One region of the Candidatus Pelagibacter sp. PS_06 genome, then DNA from elsewhere that is predicted to be linked to it. Evidence: riboswitches for the same ligand, from Rfam matches in the RefSeq annotation. Region 1 holds a riboswitch; the other holds the start of a gene.
The links. Region 1 has a riboswitch for S-adenosylmethionine ahead of AC5SLZ_RS03085 (O-acetylhomoserine aminocarboxypropyltransferase/cysteine synthase family protein). Riboswitches for the same ligand answer to the same signal wherever they lie in the genome.

Region 1 (7,542 bases):
GTGATAATCTCTGTATAGCCTAAAGGAGCTAATTTAGAAGCATCAGCATATTTGAGAGATAAAATGATAAAAAGATGCGCTACAGAGGCTATAAGGCCGATTATAGCCATCATAATCCACTCATTTGGGGTTGGATTAACCCAAACTGATGGCATAAATAAACTAATTATTGCTAACCCTACTACACCAGTAAATAAAAGTGTTAAAAGTGAATTATCCGAAGTACTTAATTTTCTAGTTATTACTAAATAGAAACCATAACAAACACCACAAGCTAGAGCTGCTAAAGTGGCTAAATTAACATCTATAAATCCTGGTCTGATAACAATTAAAGTCCCTAAAAAACCTACAAGTACAGCTGACCACCTTCTAATACCAACTTTTTCACCTAGAAAAAATGGAGATAAAGCTGTGCAGGTTATTGGGGCAACAAATGCAAGTGTTAATGCTTTAGGTAACGAAATAACTGATATTGAATAAAAAAAGCATAAAGTTGAAAAAGCAAGGATTATTCCCCTAATAAGCTGAAGCTTTGGCCTTTTACTCCAAACAAGAGTTTCTCTATAAAATATTACCATTAAAGAAAGTGTAAAAATAACAGTGAAAAAATACCTAGCCCAAGTGATCTGAAAAACATCCATTGAAAGACTTAAATGTTTAGCAAGAGCGTCCATAACTGGAACAATCATCCAAGCAGTAGCATTTAATATTATTGCCTTCATTTAAGAAGGATACTGCTTAATAGAAGTATTTTAAAGCAAAGAATAAGGTAATTGGTATCGTAATAAAGGACATTACAGTTGAAACAACAATCATGCTTGCAACACTATCAACTATTTTTTTAGGTGAGTACATTGATCCAACTAAATATGTCAATACAGCACTTGGCATTGAACATTGAATTAATAACACTCCTGCAGCAAATCCAGATAAATTAAAAAGTTTAATTATAAAAAAACCAATTACTGGTCCAATAATCACTCTTCCAATTGAAGATATTAATGCAGATTGAAATGAAAAAACTTTAAACCTTGTTAAAGCAATTCCAAGCGACATGAGGATTAAAAAAATAGCTGTATAGGTAAGCATCATTGTAAGATTAATTATATAAACTGGTGACTCTATTTCGAAATAAAGGAAAAATACTGAAATTACTATTGCATAAAAAGGAGGACTTTTAATAATTAGATTTAGATCAAATTTTCTGCTTGCTAAAAAAACACCTAAAGTAAAGTGGAACAATATAACTAGTGAAGATATTGCTGCAGCTACACCTAAACCCTGACTGCCGTATGCAAATAAACAAATTGGTAAGCCCATATTTCCAGTATTAGGCAGTATAAAAGGTGGCAATTCTCTAATAATTTCTTTTTTTAAAACAAATAAAAAAACAATTCCTGTTAAAGCAAAACCACTGATAGCTAGCAAAGCATACCAAAAATAGTGAGTAAATATTTCAAAAGTAATTCCAGTTGTAGTTATGGAGTAGAAAACCATTGCTGGAGTACCGATATTTGCTGCGAAATTAGTAATGAAAGAAGTATCTAATTTTGGATTTTTCTTACCTAAAAAATAACCAACACCAACAATAAAAAAAACTGGAAATAAAACTTCAAAAAGTTTTAAGTAAATATCCATTAATTATATAATCTTATTAATACAGGGCTTTTAAGAATATTTTTATTATTCTTAAATATGGATAAACAATTATTACAATTAAGTTCAGATGTTTTGTGTGTGATTATAACAATAGTTGCTTTGTTATCTTTTTTATTTGGAGTTTGAATAATTCTTTTTACAGATATTTTGTATTTAGCTAATCGATTAGTAATTTGAGATAAAACGCCTGGTTTATCTTTAACTTCAAATCTTAAATATAAAGAATTTACATAATTGTTTACATTATAAGGTTTTAAAGATTTAAGCTTGTTAACAGATACCCCTAGAGGTTTTTTAATATTTCCTCTTAAAATTGATAATAAATCAGAAAGTAATGCAGAAGATGTAGGACCTGGGCCAGCTCCCTCTCCTTGTAAAATACTTTCGCCAACAGGTTTTCCTTCAAGAATAACTGCATTCATTACACCAGAAACATTTCCAATATAAGAATTTTTACTAACAAGGCATGGATGTACCGTTTCAAATAAATGACCATTTTTTAATTCAGATATTCCAAGAAGTTTAATTCTTAAATCTAATTGGTTTGCAATTTTAATGTCCTTAAGATCAATCTTCTCAATTCCTTCCATTAAACACTTATCTTTAGAAATTTTACTATTAAATGCTAATGAAGATAAGATTCTAACTTTTGCAAATGCATCAAAACCATTTAAATCTAGTTTTGGATTTCCAGGTTCAGCATAACCAAGTTTTTGAGCTTTTTTTAAAACATCATAAAAACCTTGGTTTACATTTTCCATTTCTGAAAGAATATAGTTAGATGTACCGTTTAAAATTCCATATACTTTTGAAATTTTGTTAGTAGCCAAACCTTCTTTGATAGATCTTAATATTGGAATTCCACCTGCAACTGAAGCTTCAAATTCAAGATTAACATTATTGAGTTCAGCAATTTTAGCTAGCTCATTACCATGTTTAGAGATAAGTGCTTTATTTGGAGTTATTACATGAATTTTCTTTTTTAAAGCAGTTTCAACCACTTTTTTTGAAATACCATCTGATAAACCTATAGCTTCAAATAAAATATCAACATTTGTTTTGCTGAAAATATCTAAAGGGTTTTTAAAAAATATTTTTTTATTAATATTAAATTGTCTTTTTTTATTTATATTTCTAGCTGATATGGCTACAACATTAATTTTCTTGCCTGTTTTAAGCTCAATATTATTTTTTTTAGTATTCAATTCATTAAGCAAATAAGAGCCTATTTGTCCAAGACCTACTACAGCAATATTTATTGATTTTTTCATTGGTTTATATCCGGATATTTACTTTTTTTAGTATAGTCATCTATATAAATCTTATATTCGTCATAACTCATATTTGTTATGTCTTCTGACTTTTTTATTACTTCAGATAGTTTTTTATGATCTTCGCTTTTTTTAACCAAATTTACAGTCCAATTTTTAGAATCTTTCTTTAATGAACAATTATTTAAAAGAAAAAAAATAAAAATAATAAAAATTAATTTCATTATAAAGCTGTTTTAATTGGAAAATTAAATTTCATATTTAGATTTTGTACTGCTTGACCTGCTCCACCCTTAATCAAATTGTCTATAGCTGAAATTATTACAATCTTATCATTGTATTTAGATTTACAAACAGAAATGAAACAATTGTTTGAGTTAATTACATCATTTGTACTTAACAGACTATTTGCTTCTAAAATTTTTACAAAGTCATCATTCTTATAAAAATCTGTTAGTGTCTTAATTATTTTTGACTGATTAACACCTTTTTCTAGATCAATATAAATAGTACTTAAAATACCTCTAAACATAGGAGTTAGATGAGGTGTAAAATGAAAACTTAATTTCTTCTTAGTGAATTTTTTTAACATTTGATCAATTTCGGAATTATGTCGATGAAAGCCAACACCATAAGCACTCAAAGATTCATATAGGTTTTTATCTTTATATTTTTTATGGACACCTCTACCGGCTCCTGAATAGCCAGATTTAGAATCCATTACTATATTATTAACTTTAACTAGGTTTCTTTTAAAAAGAGGAATTAATGGTAAAAGTATTGAAGTTGGATAACAACCAGGACAAGATACGATCTGGTATTTACCTATATCTTTTCCATTAACTTCTGGAAGACAGTATATTCTTTTCTTAATTAAATTTACTGCTCTATGTTTTTGTTTATACCATTTTAAATATTCTGATCCTTTTTCCAATCTGAAATCAGCAGCTAAATCAATTAAAGTGACATTTTTTGTTAAATGTTTTGAAATATCTTGTGCTTCTCCATTTGGTAATGCTGTAAAAACCACATCAACATCTTTTAAAAGTTTTTTATTAAATTTAATAATTTTTGGTAATTTTTTTCCTGAAAAATATTTTTCAAAACTAGAAATATTTTTTCCTACAGAACTGTTTCCACATAAATATCTTATGTTTATAAATTTGTGTTTAATTAATAATTTAATTAATTGAACTCCAATATATCCAGTTGAACCAGCAACCAATGCATTAAGCTTAGGCATGATTTATTATAACAGTTTAAAATTAAAAAAGAATTATCTTTTAGAGAATTGGAAGCTTCTTCTAGCTTTTCTTCTACCAGGTTTTTTTCTCTCAACTGCTCTAGAGTCTCTGGTTGTAAGTTTTTCAGTTTTTAATGTAGATTTTAAATTTTCATCAAACATAACTAAAGCTTTAGAAATACCATGAACTAATGCACCTGCTTGACCAGTAGGTCCTCCCCCGCTTACACTGCATCTAACATCGTAATCTGTAGACTGATTGATTATATCAAATGGTCTTGTAATTTGAAGATGATGAAATTCACTTGAAAAATATTCATTAAATAATTTTCCATTAACGTAAATTTTACCAGATCCTTTTTTTAACCAAACTTTTGCAATTGAAGTTTTTCTTCTACCTGTAGCATATTTACTATCTTTAAAGTCTAATTTTAGTTTTGGTGTTTTTGCAATTGTTTGAGTATTTTCCATATTAATTTCTAGCTAAGTTTTTACTGTTTAATTTCCCCAACTCAATAACTTGAGGATTTTGTGCTGAATGAGGGTGATCACTTCCTGAGTAAATTTTTAATTTAGTTAATTGTTTTCTACCTAATACTCCACCAGGAAGCATTCTTTTTACAGCAAGCTTTAAAGTTTCACCTGGTTTTTTTTCATGCAATTTTTCTGGTGTTGTTTCTTTTATTCCACCCGGATGCCCAGTATGTCTATAATAAATCTTATCTTGAAATTTTTTTCCAGTAAATTTTGCTTGTTCAATATTTTTAACTACAACAAAATCACCGTGATCCATATGGGGTGTATAAGTAGTTTTGTTTTTACCTCTAATAATTTTAGAAATCACAGTTGCTAATCTTCCAACAACAGCATTAGTAGCATCTATTTCATACCATGATGATGTTACTTCGTCTTTTTTTACAAATTTTGTCATTGTGCCAGGATTAATACTATTATTAATTGCAAAGTCAATTTGATATTTGGCTTGCATTACAATGCTTATCTGCTAAAAATATTAAGCCGATTTGATCCTATTGCGGGCATAAAACTGCTAAACAGGAATTTATACATCATTATCGGTAGGCATTTGAACTGTATTGTGCGCCTTACTTAAGTTAAAGCACTAAAAAAGGAGTAGAAATGAGTACAAAAAGAAATAATCCAGAAACTATAGCAATTCATGGTGGTGACTATAGAAGTGACCCTTCAACAAATGCTGTAGCAGTGCCTATCTATAGAACTACATCATATCAATTCGATAGTACAGAGCATGCAGCCAACCTGTTTGCATTAAAAGAGTTTGGTAATATTTACACAAGAATCATGAACCCAACCAATGATGTGTTGGAAAAAAGACTGGCGGCTCTTGATGGTGGTTTGGCGAGTTTAACCGTTTCATCTGGACAAACAGCTTCGACCTTTGCAATATTAAATGTTGCTCAAGCTGGAGATAACATTGTTAGTTCAACAGATCTTTATGGTGGAACTGTATCATTGTTTACACATACATTAAGTAAACTTGGTATTGAAGTAAGATATGCTGACCCTTCTGATCCAAAGAACTTTGAAAAAGCTATAGATGATAAAACAAGAGCTTTTTATGGAGAAACTTTACCAAATCCATATTTAAGAGCTTTTCCTATCAAAGAAGTTTCGGATATTGGAAGAAAATACAATATACCACTTATTGTTGATAATACGGCTGCACCAGTAATTTGTAAGCCATTAGAACATGGAGCTGCTGTTGTGGTTTATTCGCTAACAAAATATATAGCAGGTCACGGTACCGTTGTAGGTGGAGCATTGGTTGATGGTGGTAATTTTGATTGGACAGCAGATCCAAAAAGGCAACCTCTTTTCAACGAACCTGATGCTAGTTATGGGGGTGTAGTTTGGGGCAAAGCTGTTCCGGAACTTACAGGTGCCAATGTTTCTTTTGCAGTAAGAGCAAGAGTAACAATTTTAAGAGATCTTGGCTCAGCACTATCACCTGATAATGCATTTGGTGTAATTCAAGGCTTAGAAACTGTGGCTTTAAGAATGAAACAACATTGTGAAAATGCTTCTAAAGTTGTTGATTATTTAAAGAAACATAAAGCAGTAGATAAAGTGATTTATGCTACTGAACATAATGATGAAATAAATAATCGAGCTAAAAAATATCTCAAAGGTGGTTATGGTGCGCTAATTGGCATTGAACTGGCTGGAGGTATTGAAGCAGGAAAAAGATTTATTGAGTCTTTAAAAATGTTCTACCATGTTGCAAACATTGGTGATGCTAGAAGCTTAGCAATTCATCCAGCAACAACTACACATAGTCAACTTACTGAAAATGAGTTAGCTGCAGCCGGAGTAACACCTGGCTATGTAAGATTGAGTATTGGTTTGGAACATATAGACGACATTATTGATGATTTAGATCAAGCTTTAGAGAATTCTTCTAAAGGTAAATTAAAAGCTGTTAGTTAATTTGAGTTTTATATGTCTACAAATAGAAACTAATTAGTTTTTTCCTCATACTTAGTTATGTAGAGGAAATATAAAGTTGATAATATTATCAAAATAGAATTTATCTGGTGTAAAGATGCATAAAAGATTTTTACTCCAGATAAAATAGTAAATATCCCTAAAATAATTTGTAAAAATAAACTAGCTCCCATGAAAACCACAGGGATTCTAAAAATTTTATTCTGATCTTTAATAATAAAAAAAAGAATATAGATATAAATACCAACAATTAAATAAGCCAAATTTCGATGAATGAACTGAACTATAGAGGGATTATCAAAAACACTTATGTTTAAAAAATCAATAAACTGACTATCATCAGGAAAATAAGATAAACCCATCAATGGCCATGTATTATAAATTTTTCCAGCATCCATTCCGGATACAAAAGCACCTATTATTAATTGTAAAAATAATAAAAAAAGAAAAAACTTTACTAAATTGATATTTATTGAAGCATAATGAGTTTGAATTTTAGTCAATTTAAGAAAGTTCCAAAATACAACCGATAAAATTATAAAAGCTGTTACTAAATGTAATGAAAGTCTATAATGACTAACGTCCACTCTATCTATTAATCCACTTGATACCATATACCACCCCATAAATCCTTGAAAACAAACTAACAAAAAAATTAATCCATATTTTTTAAAAATCCATAAACCATTTTTAATGTAAAAAAACATAAGCGGTATTAACACTGTTAATCCAATTAATCTGCCTAATTGACGATGCCCCCACTCCCACCAAAAAATTACCTTAAATTCATGGAGTGTCATATTGTAGTTTTGTTCTCTAAATTCTGGGATAGTTTTATAAAGTTCAAAATAATCTAGCCATTTATCGTTTGTGAATGGTGGAAGA
Region 2 (7,542 bases), 240 kb from region 1:
AAAGGACAAAGATACCCAGTGCTGCAATGGCCTTATAAAGAGGGATTAAGAATTGATGAAGCTATGCATCCTTTAACTACTGTTGTTACAGGTCTGTATAATAAAAAACTTCCTAATCAAAATGGAGCACCTTTAAGAATTTTTCTTCCTTGGAAATATGGTTTCAAAAGTGCAAAAGCTATTGTTAAAATTAAATTAGTTGAGAAAATGCCTACATCTTCATGGATGAGAGCTTCGCCTAGAGAATATGGCTTTTATTCAAATGTAAATCCAAATGTCGATCATCCTAGATGGTCTCAAGCTACAGAAAGAGTTATTGGTAATGATATTTTTGCTCCAAGGGTAGAAACTTTAATGTTCAATGGGTATGGAGATGAAGTTGCAAACTTATATAGTGGGATGGATTTAAAAAAATATTTTTAATGGAAAAATATTTTAAACCAAGCGTATTTTTTTTAAGTTTAATTCCATTTTTAATAATTATATATAAGATTTTTTTTAATCAATTAGGACCTGAGCCAGTAAAAGAAATTACACATCATACAGGTGAATGGACATTAATTTTTATTTGCTTAACACTTGCTATGAGTCCTTTAAAAAGATTAACCAATTTAGGTTTGTGGATTAAATTTAGAAGAATGTTGGGATTATTCGTTTTTTTTTACGCAACCATTCATTTATTAACTTATGTTGGAATTGATTACAGATTTGATTGGGCTCCAATTTTTAATGATGTTGTAAAAAAAAAATACATTTTTATTGGATTTTCAGCTTGGTTATTATTAATTCCTTTAGCTATTACATCATCGCAGAAAATGATGAAATTATTAAAACATAATTGGAAAAAATTACATAAATTAGTTTATGTGATAGCAATCTTTGGTTCTCTTCATTATATTTGGTTATCAAAATCAATTTTTTTTAAACCATTAATTTTCATGATAGTAATACTTGTGTTGCTTGCCTTAAGAATTAAAATTAAAAAAAGAGAGACAAATTATGGATGATAAAATAAAAAATGAAATTCAATCAGCTACTTTTGAAAGATTGTTAAATCATTTAGATGAAAGAAAAGATGTTCAGAATATAGATCTTATGAATTTAGCTAACTTTTGCAGAAATTGTTTGTCTAGATGGTATAGAGAGGAAGCTGAAAAAAAAGGTATTACTATATCTGACCCTGATGCTAGAGAACGTATATATGGAATGCCTTATCCAGAGTGGAAAGAAAAATATCAAAAATAACTATTTTTCTTTAAGTCTCGGAAAAAGTTCAACAAAATTACATGGTTTATGATTAATATCTAACTGATATTTTAAAATTCCATCCCATGCATCGGTAACACCTCCAGATGATCCTGGTAATGCAAAAACATATTTACCGTTTGCTAACACCGCACAAGCTCTAGACTGTATTGCTGACGTACCTACTGTCTTAAGACTTATGGTTCTAAAAACTTCACCAAAACCTGGTATTTGTTTATCTGCTATTTCATCTATTGCTTCTGGAGTAATGTCTCTTCCAGTAAGACCTGTTCCTCCAGTAGTTATTATTACATCAATGTCTTTATTGTTAATCCATTCTTTTAAAATTAAGATAATGTCTTCTTTATTGTCTTTGCAAATTTTTCTATCAATTAAATTATGACTAGCTTCTTTAATTTTTTCTACAAGAATTGCTCCAGATTTATCATTATCAAATGTTCTGGTATCTGTTACAGTTAATAAAGCTATATTTACATTCATAAAAATTTTTTAAGTATGATTATATTATCAATATTTTTTCTCATAACATCAATATTATATTCTAGTGTTGGTTTTGGAGGTGGATCAACTTATCTAGCTTTAATGTTGATATGGGAAATCCCTTTTTTTATAATTCCAATATTAGCATTATGTTGCAACATTATTGTAGTGTCAGGAAATTCGATCAATTATGTAAGATCTGGTAATTTTAATTTTAAATTACTTTTTCCTTATTTATTGGGATCTATACCTTTTGCATTTTTTGGAGCTTCAATATCCATCTCAAGGGAATTATTTGAGATAACATTATTTGTTATCTTATCCATTGCTGGAATATTTTTATTGATAGAAAGCAAATCATTTAACAATGATCAAATTAAATTAAATTCAATTCCAAAAGTTGTTTCAATTTTTATCGGCTCTATAATCGGGTTTATTTCAGGAATTGTTGGAATTGGTGGTGGAATATTTTTAAGTCCAATTTTATTCTTAATGAAAGCAGGATATCCAAAACATATAGCAACTACAGCTTCATTATTTATCTTAATTAATTCTATTTTTGGTGTGGCTGGTCAACTTACAAAAGATATTGTGTTTGATGAATTTTTAAACTATTGGCCTTTATTCCTGTGTGTTCTTGCTGGAGGGCAGATTGGAAATTTCTTAAATATAAGATTATTATCCAACAAAACCCTTGCATTAATTACGTCTGTGTTAGTTATTTTTGTAGCAATAAGAATGGGTATAAGACTGATACCATAATCTTGATTTAATTATCTTTTAATATATTTAAACTTAAAATGAAAAACATTAAACCTTTTGGACCATCGATCGGAAAAACTAAAATTTCTAAAAAATTTTCTGACAAATTAAATAACGAGTTTGATAGTAAATCTAATTCAAAAAAAATTGATTATAGTTCAAAATTAGCAAGTCAAATTAAAAACGAATTAAAGATCTCGAGTAATTTTATTAAAAAAAATTTAGAGAAAGAACTTAAAGAAAGTATTAATAAATTTCTTTCGAATGAAAAAATTCAAAACATCAAAGAGATTAAAATTTTAAATTTTTGGATAGTTAGACAATTTAAAGGTGAGTATAATCCAATTCACTATCATGAAGGTGATTTATCTGGTGTAGGTTATTTAAAACTGCCAAAAGGTATGACAAATAATAAAATGGTTAAAAATAAAAAACTTAAAACAAATGGCACAATTGATTTTATTAATGGTCAAAAAGGATTTCTGAGCAAAAGTATTTATAATGTGGTACCAAAAATCAGAGATTTATTAATCTTTCCAAATTATTTAATGCATACAGCCTATCCATTTAATATTGAAGGAGAGCGTAGATCTTTTTCCTTTAATGCAAAAATTATTTTAAAAAAATAGTTTACAACTAACCTTAAAAGTTTTATAAATTTATTGCCGATTTGATCCTATTGCGGGCTTTAACTGCTAAAAAGGAAATTCCCACATAAAATCAATAAGCAAGGAAGTTGAACTATATTGTGCACCTAGCAAAAGCTGAAGCACTAAAAAAGTGAGGATAAGATGGACCTAAATTTTTTCAAACAAACACGAATATTAGATGGTGGTATGGGGCAAGAACTACTAGCTAGAGGAATGAAACCAAATGGAACACTATGGAGTGCTAACGCAATATTGGATGAAAATTATCACCAATTACTTCAAGATACTCATAGAGATTTTATAAAAGCAGGAGCTGAAGTGATTGTCACTACCACTTTTACGACAAGACGAAAAAGACTTCGAGAAAATAATATTGAGGATAAATTTGAATATCTAAATATAAAGGCTGGCGAAATTGCTCATAAAGTAAAAAAAGAATTTCCAAATGTTTTAATTGCTGGTGGATTACCTCCTCAAGAATTAACTTATGAAGCGGATGAAAGAAGTGAAGAAGAAATTATCAACACTTTTAATGAGCAAGCAAGGTTATTAAATGATTATGTTGATTTTTTTTATTTTGATGTGTGGAGTAGTATTAAAGAGTTTAAATGCGGAATTAAGGCCATCAAAGAATTTAAGAAACCTTATCTGATTGGTATTCATATATCTGAAGGAACCAACTTACCAAGTGGTGAAAAAATTTCTGATATTAAAAACATTATTGATGACCAATTATTGGGAGTCATGCTTTCTTGTGTGTCTCCTGAAAATTATGAAAAAAATCTGAAGGAAATGAAAGAATTAAATGTTCCATTTGGTTTTAAATTAAATGGATTTATGACAACAAAACCAAAAAATGGTTACACGTCTTCTTTCTTTAAAAATTCTGGGGGAAATCCAAATGAATTCCTTGGTCATAGACATGATTTTACACCAGAAAATATTGGAGAAATCGCAAAAAAGTTTAAAGAAAATGGCGCTACTATATTAGGAGGATGTTGTGAAACTAGACCTTCTCATATTGCAGCAATGGCAAAACTCAAATAGTTTTTTTATTATCTGCTTTTTTAACAAAATAAATACCGATACAAACTGCTATTAAAGATATCAAAACTTTAATTGTTATTAACTCTTTAAGAAATATATAACCTAAAATAGTTCCAAATATGGGTATTAAATAAGAAACTTGAGATTGAAAGATTAATCCATTATTTTTTAATATTCTAAATCTTAACAACCACGCAACACCTGTTGGAACTATTCCCAAATATATTACTGATATCAAAGAGTCTGTTCTTGGAATAGACTGCCAGGGTTGTTCTATAAAACTTACAAGTGGAATTAAAATTATAATTGCCCAAATCAAAATTGAGCCAGTTACATTTTCATTTTTTTTCTTACTAATTTTTAAAGTTAAAACACCACCAATTACATAACAAGTTGATCCCAATAAAATTAATAGTGCTGACATAAAATTATTCTCATCAATTAAAAGATTGTCTGAAAATAAAAATACAATTCCTGAGAAACCAATTAAAATTCCAATTGTTTTTACTAAATTAAACTTTTCATTTTTGGTATAAAAATGTCCCAATACAGTTGAGCTTAAAGGGGTGGTTGACATTAAAATTGCTGCCAAATTACTTTGAACAGATTTTACGCCATATGCTATTAAGAAAAATGGAGCCACTAAATTGATAAATCCTATCATTGCAAACCAATGCCAGTCTTTTGAAAAAGCTTCAATTTTAATATTTTTATAATAACAAAGAAGCAAAACTGGAATTGCTCCAAAAAAAACTCTTAGAAAAGCAATTGTTACTGGTCCAAATGAATAAGTTGCGATCTTAATATTAAAGAACGCAGAAGCCCAAATCAACGCTAATACAGTTAGTAGAATATAATCAATTAATTTTGGTTGTCTCATTCAGCTATTTCTTTCATTTGACCATTAGTTAATTTTATTAATTGATTAAATTCTATTTCGAAAACACAATTTGGGTGTCCTGCTGCAGCAAATACGTTTTTAAATCTTTCTAAATTTGTATCAACATAGATCTTTAATTTACTTAAGTGACCTACTGGTGAAACACCTCCTATTGTATAACCAGTAATTCTTTTAACATCATCAGGATTTGCCATTGAAACATCTTTTTCTTCTAAGATTTTTTTTAGTTTATTTAATGAACACCTTTTATCTCCTGATACTAAGCAGAGTACAAAATTTTCTCCTGCCCTAAAAAGTAAGCTTTTTACAATTGCTCCAACACTACAACTTAAAGCTGTAGCCGCGTCTTGGGCAGTTCTTGCTGTTTGTTCTAAACAGAAAACCTCAAGACTTGGGTCAAACTCTTTAATTGATGTTTCTGTTCTTTTTACAGGTTCTTTTTCTAATATTGGATTCATAGATTTTTAATTCTTGTGGAATAATATTGAATAAATACACCACTTATGTGAAAATTGCATAGGTGTTATTTATTAAATTAGCGATATTTTTGCTGATTAATTTGTTAATTACCACTCATAAAATTATATAGGAGACATAATGAGCGCAGCAAATGTATTAAAATTTATTAAAGAAAAAGAAGCAGAATTCGTAGATCTTAGATTTACCGACCCCAGAGGTAAGCTTCAACATTTAACAATGGATGTAACTATTGTTGATGATGAAATGCTAAATGAAGGTGTGTTTTTTGATGGTTCATCAATTGCTGGCTGGAAAGCTATTAATGAGTCTGACATGATTTTAAAACCAGATACCTCAAGAATGATTATGGATCCTTTTACTTCTCATAATACAGTAGTTCTATTTTGTGATATTTTAGATGCTGTTAAGAAATCTCCTTACGAAAGAGACCCAAGAGGAACTGCAAAAAAAGCTGAAGAATATTTAAAAACATCAGGAGTTGGAGATAAAGCATTCTTTGGGCCAGAACCTGAATTTTTTGTATTTGATGATGTAAGAATTAGTAATGACCCTAATAACACAGGATTTGTTCTAGACAGTAAAGAAGGTCCTTACAACTCAGGTAAAGTTTATGAAAATGGCAACATGGGTCACAGACCTCCAGTTAAAGGTGGTTACTTTCCAGTTCCTCCTGTTGATAGTGAACAAGATATGCGTGGTGAGTATTTAAAAAACTTAAAAGAAGTTGGAATTAAAGTTGAAAAACACCATCATGAAGTAGCACCTAGTCAGCATGAACTTGGTATGTATTTTGGAACTTTAGTTGATCAAGCTGATAATGTTCAGTTATATAAATATGTTGTACAAATGGTGACACACTCATTTGGTAAAACAGCTACCTTCATGCCTAAACCTGTTGCAGGTGATAATGGTTCAGGTATGCACATACACCAATCTATTTGGAAAGGTAATACGCCAGTGTTTTCTGGTGATGCTTATGCAGGATTATCAGAAACAGCTCTACATTATATTGGTGGAATTTTAAAACATGCTAAGGCTATTAATGCTTTTGCTAACTCAACAACAAATAGTTACAAGAGATTAATTCCTGGTTTTGAAGCACCAGTACTTCTTGCATATTCTGCAAGAAATAGATCTGCATCTTGTCGTATACCAATTACTCTAAGTAAAAATGGTGCAAGATGTGAAATAAGATTTCCTGATGCGTCTGGAAACCCTTATTTAACTTTTGCCGCAATGCTGATGGCTGGACTTGATGGAATTAAAAATAAAATCCATCCAGGTGAATCGTTTGATAAAGATCTATATGAATTACCACCAGAAGAAGTTAGTGCTATTCCAACTGTGTGTGGTTCTCTAAGAGAAGCTATGGAAAGCTTAGATAAAGATAGAGAATTTCTAACTCAGGGCGGTGTATTTACAGATGATCAAATAGATGCTTACATTGCACTTAAGTTTGAAGAGATACATAAGTTTGAACACGCACCTCATCCAGTTGAGTTTGAGATGTATTACAGTAGCTAGTATTTAATTACTGCCTAGTTGTTGCGATAGTATCTTTGTTAACACCTTTTTTAACAACGTAGTCCTGTGTGCCGTTTGCACCAGTTTCTACTTCTTTACGAAGATCTTTAAAAAAAGTTCTTTGCTTTAAAGAATTCTTAAGGGTTTTAACAAGATTTTTAAATTCAAATGTATTCATAACAGATTCTTATACTAGATATGCAATATATGCAATATATGCAATACTGATATGCAAATAATAGGATAATATGTCCTACTCTATTTTGAAAGACTCACCACACCCACAACGCTCTGTTTCATTGGGGTTATTGAATACAAAAGATGATGAAAGTTCTTCTTTTTTATAATCCATCTCAGTTCCTAGCAAATACATTATAGCAGCAGAATCAACGAATACTTTTACGCCTTTATCATCAATGACTTCATCATTAG

Region 2: another riboswitch for S-adenosylmethionine. It lies ahead of AC5SLZ_RS04480 (homocysteine S-methyltransferase family protein); the one in region 1 lies ahead of AC5SLZ_RS03085 (O-acetylhomoserine aminocarboxypropyltransferase/cysteine synthase family protein).

Annotation. Positions count from the first base shown of each region.
Region 1 covers NZ_CM182078.1:627,657-635,198, forward strand. The annotation lists gene AC5SLZ_RS03050 (DMT family transporter) at 1-722, opposite strand, end outside; gene AC5SLZ_RS03055 (AEC family transporter) at 739-1,638, opposite strand; gene AC5SLZ_RS03060 (homoserine dehydrogenase) at 1,638-2,930, opposite strand; gene AC5SLZ_RS03065 (hypothetical protein) at 2,927-3,154, opposite strand; gene argC (N-acetyl-gamma-glutamyl-phosphate reductase) at 3,154-4,173, opposite strand; gene rpsI (30S ribosomal protein S9) at 4,207-4,644, opposite strand; gene rplM (50S ribosomal protein L13) at 4,646-5,104, opposite strand; SAM riboswitch class V at 5,243-5,308, shown strand; gene AC5SLZ_RS03085 (O-acetylhomoserine aminocarboxypropyltransferase/cysteine synthase family protein) at 5,311-6,639, shown strand; gene AC5SLZ_RS03090 (COX15/CtaA family protein) at 6,669-7,542, opposite strand, start outside.
Region 2 covers NZ_CM182078.1:869,969-877,510, forward strand. The annotation lists gene msrP (protein-methionine-sulfoxide reductase catalytic subunit MsrP) at 1-423, shown strand, start outside; gene msrQ (protein-methionine-sulfoxide reductase heme-binding subunit MsrQ) at 423-1,007, shown strand; gene AC5SLZ_RS04460 (DUF1244 domain-containing protein) at 1,000-1,245, shown strand; gene moaB (molybdenum cofactor biosynthesis protein B) at 1,246-1,746, opposite strand; gene AC5SLZ_RS04470 (sulfite exporter TauE/SafE family protein) at 1,762-2,508, shown strand; gene AC5SLZ_RS04475 (putative 2OG-Fe(II) oxygenase) at 2,547-3,137, shown strand; SAM riboswitch class V at 3,230-3,292, shown strand; gene AC5SLZ_RS04480 (homocysteine S-methyltransferase family protein) at 3,300-4,205, shown strand; gene AC5SLZ_RS04485 (DMT family transporter) at 4,198-5,085, opposite strand; gene AC5SLZ_RS04490 (YbaK/EbsC family protein) at 5,082-5,564, opposite strand; gene glnA (type I glutamate--ammonia ligase) at 5,704-7,110, shown strand; gene AC5SLZ_RS04500 (hypothetical protein) at 7,118-7,288, opposite strand; gene AC5SLZ_RS04505 (HesB/IscA family protein) at 7,364-7,542, opposite strand, start outside.